DNA from 4 places in the Microbulbifer pacificus genome. Region 4 is predicted to be linked to each of the others. Evidence: predicted binding sites of a transcription regulator. Region 4 holds the regulator's gene; each other region holds the start of a gene.
What was found. The regulator sigma-54, encoded in region 4, starts transcription at its own class of promoters, with help from an activator protein. The targets are predictions, from matches to a motif close to TGGCACANNNNTTGCNNT.
Positions count from the first base shown of each region.

Region 1 (3,152 bases), 2.0 Mb from region 4:
CGCCTTCGGTGGCGGTGGCGAACGCCACTCTCTCCGTATCGGGCAGAGAATTGCAGGGATCAGCCATGAGCGGTTCGCAGAGTTGGTTCAAACTGTTTTCTCAGGCTACGTCGATCAGGGACACACTGCCATCCGGCATGACTTCCGCCATCTGGCCTTCCGGCTCTTCCAGGAACAGCAAGGTGACAAAGCCCAGCACGGCAGTTCCCGCGATCACCAGGAAAAACGTCTGGTAGGAAACCATGCTGAGTACCGTCAGGTAAAACACCGCGCCCACATTCCCGTAAGCCCCGGTCATACCCGCAATCTGCCCGGTCAGCCGGCGCTTGATGAGTGGCACTACGGCAAACACGGCACCCTCACCGGACTGCACGAAGAAAGAACACGCCATGGCTGTGGCCACCGCCAGATACAGCGGCCACTCGGCATTGATCATACTCATCGCCAGATATCCCAGTGCCAGCCCCGCGGTCAAAATCAGCAGTGTGCTTTTGCGACCGAAGCGATCACTGATCAGCCCGCCGGCCGGACGCGACATCAGGTTCATAAACGCATAGGCCGACGCCAGCAGGCCGGCTTTTACCGGATCGAGGGTAAACGTCTCCGAGAAAAACAGCGGCAACATGGAAACCACTGCCAGCTCCGACCCGAAGGTGGCGAAGTACAGGATATTCAGCACCGCCACCTGCTTGAAGCGATAGCGGTGAATCGGTTCCGGCAGTTTGACGAAAATTTCCCGATTGATGTCGTAACTCTTCTTCGCGTGGAGTACGTACAGCACGGCAAGCGAAACATAGATGGCAACAACGACTGGTTGTGACAGCATGCCGATGCCGGACGGTGAAAGTTTCCACGCCAGCAGTGCCAGCGCCGCGTACATCGGCACTTTCATGATCAGCAACAGTACGAAATCCGATGGGCTGGAAACCTCCATGCCGCCAATTTTTTTCGGCTTGAAATAGGTGCCGCCCTTGGGAGTGTCGGTTACCGAGCGGTAGTAGATCACGCTGTATACCAGTGCAATGGCACCGGTAATGCCGATGGCGTAGCGCCATCCGTCGACACCGCCGACCAGCAGCGCAATGATGGGCAGCGTCATCGCCGCCGCGGCCGAGCCGAAATTACCCCAGCCTCCGTAGATTCCCTCGGCGGTACCCAATTGATTGGCCGGGAACCACTCGGACACCATACGGATGCCGACCACAAAGCCGGCACCGATAAATCCCAGCAGAAAGCGACCAATCGCCGCCTGGGTAAAGTTGTCCGCCAGCGCAAAGATAAAACAGGGAATACTGCCAACGGCCAAGAGCAGCGAATAGGTGAGACGAGGACCGTATTTGTCCGTCAGCATGCCGATGATCACCCGTGCCGGAATGGTCAGCGCCACATTCAGGATCAGCAGGGTTTTCACTTGCTCGGACGTCAGTGACAGACTGTCGGCAATCGCCATCAGCAGGGGGGCGTGGTTGAACCAGGCAAAGAAGGTGATAAAAAACGCGATCCAGGTCAGGTGTAAAACCCGGATTTTGCCCGTGAAGGACAATAGATTCAGCGAATCATTGGACATGGTTTTCCCTGCTTGTGGTTGAGGTCGGCAATTTCTCTGCACATTTCCTACGGGCATAAAAAAAGTCCACAGGCACAGCCTGGGCTGTACCGGTGGACTTCGATGTCCGCATATTCGGTTTTTCTTCGCCGGAATTTTTATTTCAGGTGGCCTGTGGCCCTTCCCTTTATGCCCCGACGGCGAGTCCACGCTATTTCTGTTGCACAGAAACTCACCGGACTCGGGATGGAATATTCAATTTCTGTGCCACATCTGGGCAAAGTGAAAATCTGGTGCGGGAACATGAGGTGTTTTGGGGCGTTTAGAGAAACTAAGACGTCGCTGCCGCATGCACCGGAACACGGGAGAGTATGCGGAGCGCGCAAGTGCGCCCCGTTTTGGGTTGTTTAGCGCAGCGGGCACAGGATTTTGCACTGGCATAGGGCGCTTGCTTAAGTTGGCGATCGACAGTCCGGCATTGTCGTCAGGTTTCCCTGGCCTGTTACAACTGGCTGTGGCGGATAAAGTCCAGGGTCTGCTGGTAGAGATCGGAGCGGAATACTTCCGCGGTATCGGCATCGACAGGGGCGATTTCGTTGCACAGGGCCAGCAGTTCGCGGGCTTTCTTTTCCGTGGGGCGACCGTGGTCTGTCTGCGGATGTGCGAACAGGTGCCAGCCTGGGTTTTTGCGCGGCGCCTCCCCGAAGTGGACAAGCAGCTCGTCGCTCAAGGACGCGGCGATGGCCGCTTCCGGCAGGTCGAGGTATTCCGGGCGCGCGAGAATGCCCACGGCATCCCGGCGCTGGTCGCGATCACACAGCCAGCCACACGCGTCCAGCAGCGCCGCGCGCAGCGCCAGGTGGGTGGCGGGGTTGGCCTCGTGCCAGCTGCGCGTCACCGCCAGCACTTTTTCCGGCATCGCCGGCATCAGGCTATTGCTGGTTGCGGCAATGACGCCGATACCTTCCTGTACGGCCAGGGTGTTCCAGGGCTCACCGACACAATAGCCGTCGATATCGCCGCGGCGCAGGTGCTCCACCATCTGCTCTGGCGGCAGTACCACAATACGCACATCCGCATCGGGATTGATGCCGGCACTGGACAGCCAGTGGCGCAGTTGCAGGGTGTGGCTGGCAAAGGGGTAGACACTGGCAAAGATCAGCGGTTTGTCGCCGCCAGCGCGGCTGCTGATATATGCCTTGAGGGCGGCGCCCGCGTCGCCTTTGCTCGGGTCGAGTTTGTCGTACAGTGTCCGCGACAGGGTGATGGCGTTGCCATTGCAGCTGAGAATCAGGCCGCTCAACAGTTGCTCATCACACTGGGGCAGGGTCTGTTTCAGGGTCAGAGGCATGGGCGCGAGAATGGACGCAGCATCGGCAGCGCCACCGATCAGTTTGTCGCGCAGGGTGGCCCAGGAGGTTTCCCGCTGCAGTTCCACCTTTAGCCCATGGCGCTCGAACAGGCCCAGCTCGCGCGCAATGATCAGCGGCGCGCTGTCGGTCAGGCGCAGGTAGAGAAGCTTCAAATTGGGTTTTTCGACTTGCAGGCTGCTCACAGTTTTGCTCTCGAATTCTTTATAAATTTGCTCTGCGGCTAGTGTGCCGCC
Region 1 is NZ_CP137555.1:3,072,576-3,075,727, forward strand. It holds gene R5R33_RS13175 (bifunctional protein-serine/threonine kinase/phosphatase) at 1-67, opposite strand, end outside; gene R5R33_RS13180 (NarK family nitrate/nitrite MFS transporter) at 101-1,567, opposite strand; gene R5R33_RS13185 (CmpA/NrtA family ABC transporter substrate-binding protein) at 2,049-3,101, opposite strand.
Region 1: R5R33_RS13180 (NarK family nitrate/nitrite MFS transporter) is a predicted target of sigma-54. The motif match lies at 1,799-1,816, and genes of this name have one in related genera.

Region 2 (3,152 bases), 210 kb from region 4:
AGAAAACGTCGACGCGAAAATCGCCGCAAGTGTGGAGCAGAACCTGCCGCTGGGCGCCTGGTTCAGCAGCCTGCAGCCGGCACTGCAGCCGCTGAAGGAGCTGAAAACCTTCAAAGACCCCCGCGCGCTATACGTACGCTGCATGAGCTGTGTAGCGCCCTGATTCCTCCATACCCGTGCCCGTTGGTCGCAATTCCTGCGTGCTAGCGGGCGCCTCTCCTGCCCTGCCCCTCGGTATCCCCACATTCCTCCACCTTTTGTGATCAGGAACGTAGACCGATTCACTTACGGTTCAGAAGGCGATTGATAGTATTCACGCCATAACGGAAACCATATCAAAAGTAAGTAACCGTCACGGGAACCGAACAATGAAAGCACTCTCTACCGCCGTCGCCGCCCTGCTGTGTGGCAGCCTGTCGATGTCACTGTATGCCGATCCGCCCGAAGGCCGCGGCTGGAAGAAGCACGACAAGCACCACAAACACGAGCAGAAAGAAGTGTATTGGGACGGTAACTGCCGGGTCGAACGCAAGTGGAACGACCGCGGCGATTACAAAGAGGAGCGCACCTGCCGGGCCCCGCGCTACGCAGATAACCACCATCACCACGACGGCGGCGTACGTGTTGTGGTCCTGCCACCGTGGTTCAACCAGCAGGTGCAGGAACCGGAGTACCGTCCGGAATGGCGCCCCACCGCGCAGACATCGGGTACCAGCTGTGGCAATAACAAGGTGAGCAGCGTGCTCGGCGGCCTCATCGGCGGCGTGATCGGCCACCAGGTCGGCAGTGGTCGCGGCAACACTGCGGCGACTATCGGCGGCGCCATCGCCGGTGTGCTGATTGGCGGCGAAGTGGGCCGCCGTATGGACCAGAGCAACCAGGCCTGTATCGCCCAGGCGCTGGAATTCGCCCCCGAGGGCGAAAGCATCAGCTGGCAGAATGCGCAGGGCGGTGAAAACTACACCGTGGTCCCTGGCGCGGTTGAACAGCGTGGCGATCAATATTGCCGCTCTTACACCGCGGGCTATGACGTCAGCGGGGATTCCCGCAGCACCCAGGCGGTCGCCTGTCGCCAACCGAATGGAACCTGGGTTCGCGCCAACTGATGTAAACCCTGTGCCGCCGGCCCAGCGCCGGCGGCATATCGCGCTCGCGATTTACCCCCACAGAACATCCCAACCGACAGGCGCACCAGCTTGGTGCAACACTTTCGCTCCCGCCCAATCCGCTCCCCACATTGAAGCGCTAAAGCACAAAGCGGGCGCCAATCCGACCTGCGCAGGCACCGCCGTGGCTCACTTTTCCGCGACTGGCACTATTTTTGGATTAGCTAACGATAACGACGCACACATTTACAGCGTCGACAGTGAATCAACACACGGATAAGAATGACGAAAGTAATGCAGCCTCGGGCGCAATGGCTTGTCGCCACCGACCTGGACGGCACACTTCTCGACCACTACAGCTATTCCCACAGCGCCGCAGACCGCACCCTGCAGCAGCTGGAAGCCGCCGGTATCCCGGTCATTCTGAACAGCAGTAAAACCCGCGATGAAATGCTGGCACTGCGGGACTCCCTGCACAACCGCCACCCGTTCATCAGCGAAAATGGCTCGGCGATCTTTATTCCCCAGGGCTATTTCCCGGAGAGACCGGAATGCGCCCGCGATGAGTTGGGTTACTGGGTGCTGGAGCCCGGTGCAACCCGCCGCAGTATTCTCGATTTCCTCCGCCACGACAGCGACAGCTATAGCGCGCCCTACCTCAATTTTGCCAACGCCTCCGCGGCAGAAATTGTCGCCGCCACCGGGCTCACCCTCGCGCAAGCGGAAAAGGCCAACCGGCGGGATTACTCCGAGCCGCTGCTGTGGCAGGGTGACGAAACGCAGAAACACGCATTTATTGAGCGCGCCAACGCCGCCGGGTTCGCGACCCTGCAAGGCGGACGCTTCCTGCATCTTCTGGGACAGACCGACAAGGGTGCTGCGACGACGTTGCTTAAACAGATCTACCAGCACTACAGCGAGCGCACGTGTTGCCTCATTGCCAGCGGCGACGGTCCCAACGACCTCGACATGCTGAGCGTCGCGGACATCGCCATTATCGTGCGCTCACCCGCACACCCACCGCCCCATCCATCAAAACAATTGGCACACCACCCCGATGTCATCATCAGCCGCAACATCGGCCCCCAGGGCTGGGCGGAGGCGATACAGGAAATTTTCTCCCGTCCTGAGCAGAGCGGGTATTTATCGAACGCAAAATAGGAAGCACAACGTGACCGACTTTTTCCAGAATGGCGACATCACGACCCTGCACAACCTGTCCAACCGCAGCCTCGAAGATATGGAAGCGGACCTGATCCGCTTTTCGCAACAGCGCCCCATGTCACTGCTGCTGCCCTCGCTCTACTCGGAACTCGAAGGCGAGGCGCTGCCGCGAATTCTCGAAATTCTCGCCGAAGTACCCTACCTCTCGGAGATCGTAATCGGCCTCGACCGCGCCGATGAATCCCAGTACCGCGATGCGCTCAAACAGTTCAGTGTACTGCCGCAGCATGTGCGGGTGCTGTGGAACGACGGCCCGCGCCTGCGCGAACTGGACGCACAGCTGCAGCGCGACGGCCTCGCCCCCAAAGAGGCTGGCAAGGGCCGCAACGTTTGGTATTGCCTCGGCTACATCCTCGCCTCCCGCCGCGGTGAGGCCATCGCGCTGCACGACTGTGACATCGTCACCTACGACCGCATGATGCTGGCGCGCCTGTTCTACCCGGTGGCCAACCCCAACTTCAATTACGAATTCTGCAAAGGCTATTACTCCCGGGTAGCCAACGGAAAAATCAACGGTCGCGTGTGCCGTTTGCTGGTTACGCCACTGATCCGCACCCTGAAAAAAATCTACGGCCACACCGCATACCTCGAGTACATGGACAGCTTCCGCTACTCCCTCGCCGGGGAGTTTTCCTTCCGCCGCGATGTAATCAACGACCTGCGCATTCCCAGCGACTGGGGGCTGGAAATTGGCGTACTGTCGGAGATGCACCGCAACTATTCCACCAACCGACTGTGCCAGGTGGACATCGCCCACGCCTACGACCACAAACACCAGGACGTGTCCTTCGATGACGAGCACGGTGGCCTGTCGAAAATGTC
Region 2 is NZ_CP137555.1:874,545-877,696, forward strand. It holds gene sppA (signal peptide peptidase SppA) at 1-163, shown strand, start outside; gene R5R33_RS03975 (glycine zipper 2TM domain-containing protein) at 369-1,106, shown strand; gene R5R33_RS03980 (HAD-IIB family hydrolase) at 1,389-2,267, shown strand; gene R5R33_RS03985 (glycosyltransferase family protein) at 2,278-3,152, shown strand, end outside.
Region 2: R5R33_RS03980 (HAD-IIB family hydrolase) is a predicted target of sigma-54. The motif match lies at 1,311-1,328, and genes of this name have one in related genera.

Region 3 (3,152 bases), 1.3 Mb from region 4:
ATGGCGAAATTCACCGGCCCCAGGTCGCCGCGATCCTCGTCACTGCGGGGGGACAGCTTGCGCACCGGCAGGGGCACGGGCAGCGCAATCGGCTGCACGTTGGTGGGGCCTATCTTGACCTTCTCCGCCCTGGAACCCGCGGGTGCGGTATCACTGAACGTGACCCGACCGTCGGGACCGACGATCTTGTAGACACTGGTGCCACTGGAGGATTTGTCATCCTCCGCACCCGATTGCGCGCCCGAATCCTGCAGCGCCATCGCCGGCACCGCCAGCACCAATACCAGCGGGAGCAACCATTTTTTGATGGACCATTTGTTCATGGGCAATCCTGCCTCACTTTTTGTGTTCTGTTGCAATGCTAAGGCTAGCCATCTGCGTCGCAAAAAAAAAGCCCACACCGAAGTGCGGGCTTTCTCGTCATCTTTGCGCCGCCCTCATATCAAAAGCCGGGGCGGTGCCGCGATGATACCTGCGAATTAGCAGGAGTAGTACATTTCGAACTCGACCGGGTGAGTGGTCATGTTCACACGCTGTACTTCGTCACGCTTCAGGGCGATGAAGGCGTCGATGGCGTCGTCAGTGAATACGCCACCCTCGGTCAGGAAGGCGCGGTCCTGATCCAGTGCGTCCAGGGCCTGTTCCAGGCTGGAAGCAACGGTCGGGTACTCGGCCAGCTCTTCCGGCTCCAGGTCGTACAGATCTTTGTCCGCCGGGTCGCCGGGGTGGATCTTGTTCTTCACGCCGTCGAGACCAGCCATCAGCAGTGCAGCGAAGGCCAGGTAGGGGTTGGCGATCGGGTCCGGGAAGCGGGTTTCGATACGCTTGCCTTTCGGGCTCGGCACAAACGGAATGCGGATGGACGCAGAGCGGTTGCGCGCGGAGTAGGCCAGGATTACCGGTGCTTCGAAGCCAGGAACCAGACGCTTGTAGGAGTTGGTGCCCGGGTTACAGATGGCGTTCAGAGCGCGCGCGTGCTTGATGATACCGCCGATGTAGAACAGGGCAGTTTCAGACAGGCCAGCGTAGGCGTCACCGGCGAACTGGTTCACGCCGTCCTTGCTGAAGGACTGGTGTACGTGCATACCGGAACCGTTGTCACCTACCAGCGGCTTGGGCATGAAGGTGGCGGTTTTGCCGTAAGCGTGGGCCACGTTGTGCACCGCGTACTTCAGGATCTGAACTTCGTCAGCCTTTTTGGTCAGGGTGTTGGCGCCAACGCCGATTTCACACTGGCCAGCGGTACCCACTTCGTGGTGGTGTACTTCAATTTCCAGACCCATCTGCTCCATCGCGGCACACATGGCAGCGCGGATGTCGTGCAGGGAGTCGACGGGCGGAACCGGGAAGTAGCCGCCTTTAATGCCCGGACGGTGACCCATGTTGCCTTCGGCATAGCTGGCGCCAGAAGACCAGGCCGCTTCCTGGGAGTTGATCTTGTAGAAGGCGCCGCCCATTTCGGCACCCCAGGTGATGTCGTCAAATACGAAGAACTCGGGCTCCGGGCCCATCAGAACCTTGTCACCGTAACCGGTGGACTTCAGGTATTCCTCGGCGCGCATGGCGATGGAACGCGGGTCGCGCTCGTAGCCCTGACCGGTGATCGGGTCAACGATGTTACAGCGAATGATAACGGTCGGCTCGTCGGTGAACGGATCCAGGAATGCGGTATCGTCAACCGGCATCAGAACCATGTCGGATTCGTTAATGCCCTTCCAGCCAGCGATGGAGGAACCATCGAACATCTTGCCTACTTCGAAGAACTCGCCGTTCACTTCCTTAGAAGGAATGGAAACGTGTTGTTCCTTACCTTTGGTATCAGTGAAGCGCAGGTCTACCCATCTGGCTTCGCTCTCTTTGATCAGTTCGAGCGTCTTTGACATTGCAGTCCTCCAAGAATGAAAAAGTTATGTGTCGCGCCAATTCGCTTTATCTTGTGGCAACAGTAAAAGCAAGGAGTGTGCCAAATTGGGGCAAACTGACTGTGGGCGATGACTGGCGTGCTGAATACGGCGGCAGTGGCCCAATTTGGGACAAAACTGGCCGGGCAATTCCCAGGACAACCCCAAGATAGTCCCAACATTGGTGCTTTCAAACCGCAATATGCACCAATTAAGGGCTGAGAAGTCACGTTAAGCACCAATTTGGTGCCGCAAGCAAATTCCCAGTGGCGAGTTTATAATTCGCCACCTTTGCCGGGAAGCGGTGTACGCGTTCCCGGCTCACATTTCTGTCAATCGCGGTTCTGGCACATCCCTATGCACTTCGTCGTCAAGTTTTTCCCAGAGATCACCATCAAGAGCAACCCGGTACGCAAGCGCATGTCGCGACAGCTTGCGGACAACCTGCGCAAACTGCTGCGCGGGGTCGATGACCGCATCCAGGTGCGCAAGGACTGGGAAAAAATTGATGTGATCGCGCCGGACGCCGTAGCCCACCTCTCCGACCGCATTGAAGAGGTGCTGGCGCACACCCCCGGCATCGCCAACTTCGCGCGGGTACAGCAGTTCCCCCTGGGCGACATGGACGACATGTACCAGAAGACCCTGTCGGTGTGGGGCGACAAGCTCAGCGGCAAAACCTTCTGCGTGCGGGCCAAGCGTACCGGCAAGCACGACTTCCAGTCCCTCGAGGTGGAGCAGTACGTGGGCGGCGGCCTCAACATGAATACGGACGCCGCCGGGGTGAAACTGAAAAACCCCGATATCACCGTGAAACTGGAAATCCGCCACGACAAGCTGAATGTGATCGAGCAGCTGCACCAGGGCCTCGGCGGCTTCCCGCTCGGCACCCAGGACCCGGTGATCTCGCTGGTCTCTGGCGGCTTCGATTCCACCGTGGCGAGTTATTTGACCATCAAGCGCGGTATCCGCACCCACTACCTGTTCTTCAACCTGGGTGGGCGCCAGCACGAGCTGGGGGTAAAGGAAGTGGCGTTCTACCTGTGGGAAAAATACGGCGCCTCGCACCGGGTGAAATTCATCACCGTGCCATTTGACGAAGTCGTGGCCGAGATCCTCGAGCGCATCGACGACTCCTACATGGGCGTGACCCTGAAGCGCATGATGCTGCGCGCGGGCTCGGTGATCGCCAAGGAGCTGGATGTGGATGCCCTGGTTACCGGCGAGGCCATCGCCCAGGTGTCCAGCCAG
Region 3 is NZ_CP137555.1:2,418,566-2,421,717, reverse strand. It holds gene R5R33_RS10460 (DUF4124 domain-containing protein) at 1-323, opposite strand, end outside; gene glnA (glutamate--ammonia ligase) at 480-1,883, opposite strand; gene thiI (tRNA uracil 4-sulfurtransferase ThiI) at 2,259-3,152, shown strand, end outside.
Region 3: glnA (glutamate--ammonia ligase) is a predicted target of sigma-54. The motif match lies at 1,949-1,966, and genes of this name have one in related genera.

Region 4 (3,152 bases):
GCGAGTCGATCGCCGCGTACATATCTTCCGATTCTGAATCCGCAAATACGTCCTTGCCGTTAACGTGAACCCGCGCTTCCGCTTTCTGGATCAGTTTGTCGACGGAAAGGATGACCTGGGTATTGGTGATCAGGTCGTGGTGGCGGGAGAGCTTGTCCAGCTTGGTCAGGCAGTAATCGCGAATGGCCGGGGTTACGTCTACATGGTGGCCACTGATGTTGATCTGCATGGATTTCTCCTCATCGGGTACAACACAATTTGGCTGCCCCCCGCACAGGGCGGCAACCCTACTAGGAAGTTCACCAGAATGGAAGGATACACTCGATTCCTGGGCATTGGTCGGGCAGAAATTGATCGAAAACGGCGCTTGCACAGAGGGAGTGTGACCGGCTGATCCGCTTCGGTCTATTTACACCAGTCGCTTGCGCTCGCTGGAAGAGGGAATGCCCATGGACTCGCGGTACTTGGCGACGGTGCGGCGCGCGACCTGAATGCCCTGTTTGTCCAGCTCCTGGGTGATCTTGTTGTCCGACAGCGGCTTGCGCGGTTGCTCTGCGTCCACCAGCTTGCGAATCAGCGCGCGGATGGCCGTGGAGGAGGCGTCCTCACCGGAGTCTGTGCTCACATGGCTGGAGAAAAAGTACTTGAGTTCGAATACGCCGCGGGGAGTGAGCATGTACTTTTGCGTGGTCACCCGGGAGATGGTGGATTCGTGCATGCCAATGGTCTCGGCAATATTGGCCAGTACCATCGGCTTCATCGCCTCCGGTCCCAGCTCGAAGAAACCCTGCTGTTTTTCGACGATGCAGCTCGCCACCTTGAGCAGCGTCTCGTGGCGGCTCTGCAAGCTTTTCAGAAACCAGCGGGCCTCCTGCAGGTTGTCGCGCAGATAATTGTTCTCAGTGGAGTTGTCCGCGCGGCGGATAAGCGCGGCGTAGGCATCGTTGATGCGCAGCTTGGGCGTGGTTTCCGGGTTCAGTTCCACTACCCAGCGCTGCTCGCGGCGGCTGACGATTACGTCCGGCACCACATACTGGGGCTCCTCGCCGCCAAAGGCCTCGCCGGGGTAGGGGGTGAGGGTCTGGATCAGGCGCATTACCTCGCCGAGCTGTGCCTCGCTCAGTCGGGTACGGCGACTCAGCTGGCGAAAGTCGCGTTTGCCCAGCAGGTCCAGGTGCTGGCCGACCACGGTCAAGGCCTGTGCCAGCCAGGGGGTGCTCTCCGGCAGCTGGCGCAGCTGTAGCAGCAGGCTCTCGCGCAGATCGCGGGCGCCGCAGCCCACCGGCTCAAACTGCTGGATGGTTTTCAGTACCGCCAGTATTTCTGCCACTTCGATCGCAAACGATTCCGCCAGATCCTCCAGATCGGTATCGAGAAAACCATTGGGGGCGATTGCGTCGATCAGCGCCTCGCCGATCAACTTGTCTTCTGCCGTCAGTGGAGTGAGATTCAGCTGCCACAGCAGGTGGTCCTGCAGGCTCTCCGCGGCGGCGTTGCGCTGTTCCAGCGCGTACTCTTCGCCGTCGCCACCAGAGTGACTGCTGTTGGTGTAAATATCGTCCCAGCGGGTGTCTACCGGCAGGTCTTCGGGGATGTCGCTGTTCCAGTCGCCATCGGCGGTGGACTCGCTCTCGCCCTCGCCGCCGAGGCCTTCGCGGCCGCTGTCGGCACTGTCCAGAGTCTGGCGCTCAATGGTGGCGGGGGTGTTCTGTTCCTGCAGATGTTCGCCGGCGTGCTCGTCAAAGTCCGATTCCAGCAGCGGGTTACTGTCGAGGGCAGACTGAATCTCCTGTTGCAGCTCCAGCGTCGACAATTGCAGCAGGCGGATGGCCTGTTGCAGTTGTGGCGTCATCGTCAGCGAAGTGCCGAGTTTTAACTGGAGTGACTGCTTCATAGGGGGAGTGTCGGCATAAAATTCTGGCGTTGCACCGCTGCGACACATTTGATGCTTGTGTCGGCGGCAGATTGCTCATCGCCTGCAGACTACCCCGGGGTAATTCGGAACACAAGTGGCAAGGGGCGCAGGAATAAGCAATAAGCGTGCCGAAAAAAATATCCGTCGCGATTGTCGCGGTCAGAATTGTGACAGGAATCGGTAATTGAAGGGTGAAATGCTGATGATTTCACCCATATAGGGTCAGATGGTGAACTCGTGTCCCAGATAGACGTCTTTCACCTGTTTGTTCTCGGCTACGTCTTTGGGGTCGCCGGAGGCGATGATGTGGCCCTCGCTGACGATGTACGCGGTCTCACAGATATCCAGGGTTTCACGCACATTGTGGTCGGTAATGAGCACGCCAATACCGCGGTCTCGCAGGTGGCGGATGATCTGCTTGATGTCGTTCACGGAGATGGGATCCACCCCGGCAAACGGTTCATCCAGCAATACAAACGCCGGATTGGTGGCCAGCGCGCGGGCGATCTCTACCCGACGTCGCTCGCCGCCGGACAGCGCCATGCCGAGGCTCTCGCGAATGTGGGTGATGTGGAATTCCTCGAGGAGTGATTCCAGTTGCTCCAGGCGCTGGTTGCGGTCGAGGTCTTTGCGGATCTCGAGAATAGCGAGGATGTTGTCCTCCACCGACAGGCGGCGGAACACCGATGCTTCCTGGGGCAGGTAGCCGATACCCTTGCGCGCGCGACCGTGCATGGACAGACCGGTAATATCTTCCTCGTCAATCATCACCTGACCGGCGTCGGCCTGTACCAGGCCGGCAATCATGTAAAAACAGGTGGTTTTGCCGGCGCCGTTGGGGCCGAGCAGGCCGACAACCTGGCCGCTGGAGACGCTCACGGATACATCTTGAACAACTTTGCGCTTTTTATACTGCTTGGCGAGATGTAGCGCTTTGAGCGTCGGCATAGTGAATTCCGGTAACTGCGCGGCTGTTTTGCCGCCTCTTTTGACTGTTCGGTTTGTATGGGGCGCGTAGATTACTGGCCGTCTTCCGCGGGGGTGGGCTCGGTTTTGGATTCGGGCTTCCAGATCATTTCCACCCGTTTCTTTTCCGACTGACCCTGGGCTTGCATCTGCTCGCTTTTGAGGTCGTAGTTGATGCGCTCTGCCGACAGTGTGTTGCCGTCGCGGTCCACGAACGCTTCGCCGCTGAGTTGCAGGGCGTCGCTACTCACCAGAAACTCGATGCGTTTCG
Region 4 is NZ_CP137555.1:1,085,891-1,089,042, reverse strand. It holds gene hpf (ribosome hibernation-promoting factor, HPF/YfiA family) at 1-229, opposite strand, end outside; gene R5R33_RS04920 (RNA polymerase factor sigma-54) at 410-1,894, opposite strand; gene lptB (LPS export ABC transporter ATP-binding protein) at 2,138-2,863, opposite strand; gene lptA (lipopolysaccharide transport periplasmic protein LptA) at 2,935-3,152, opposite strand, start outside.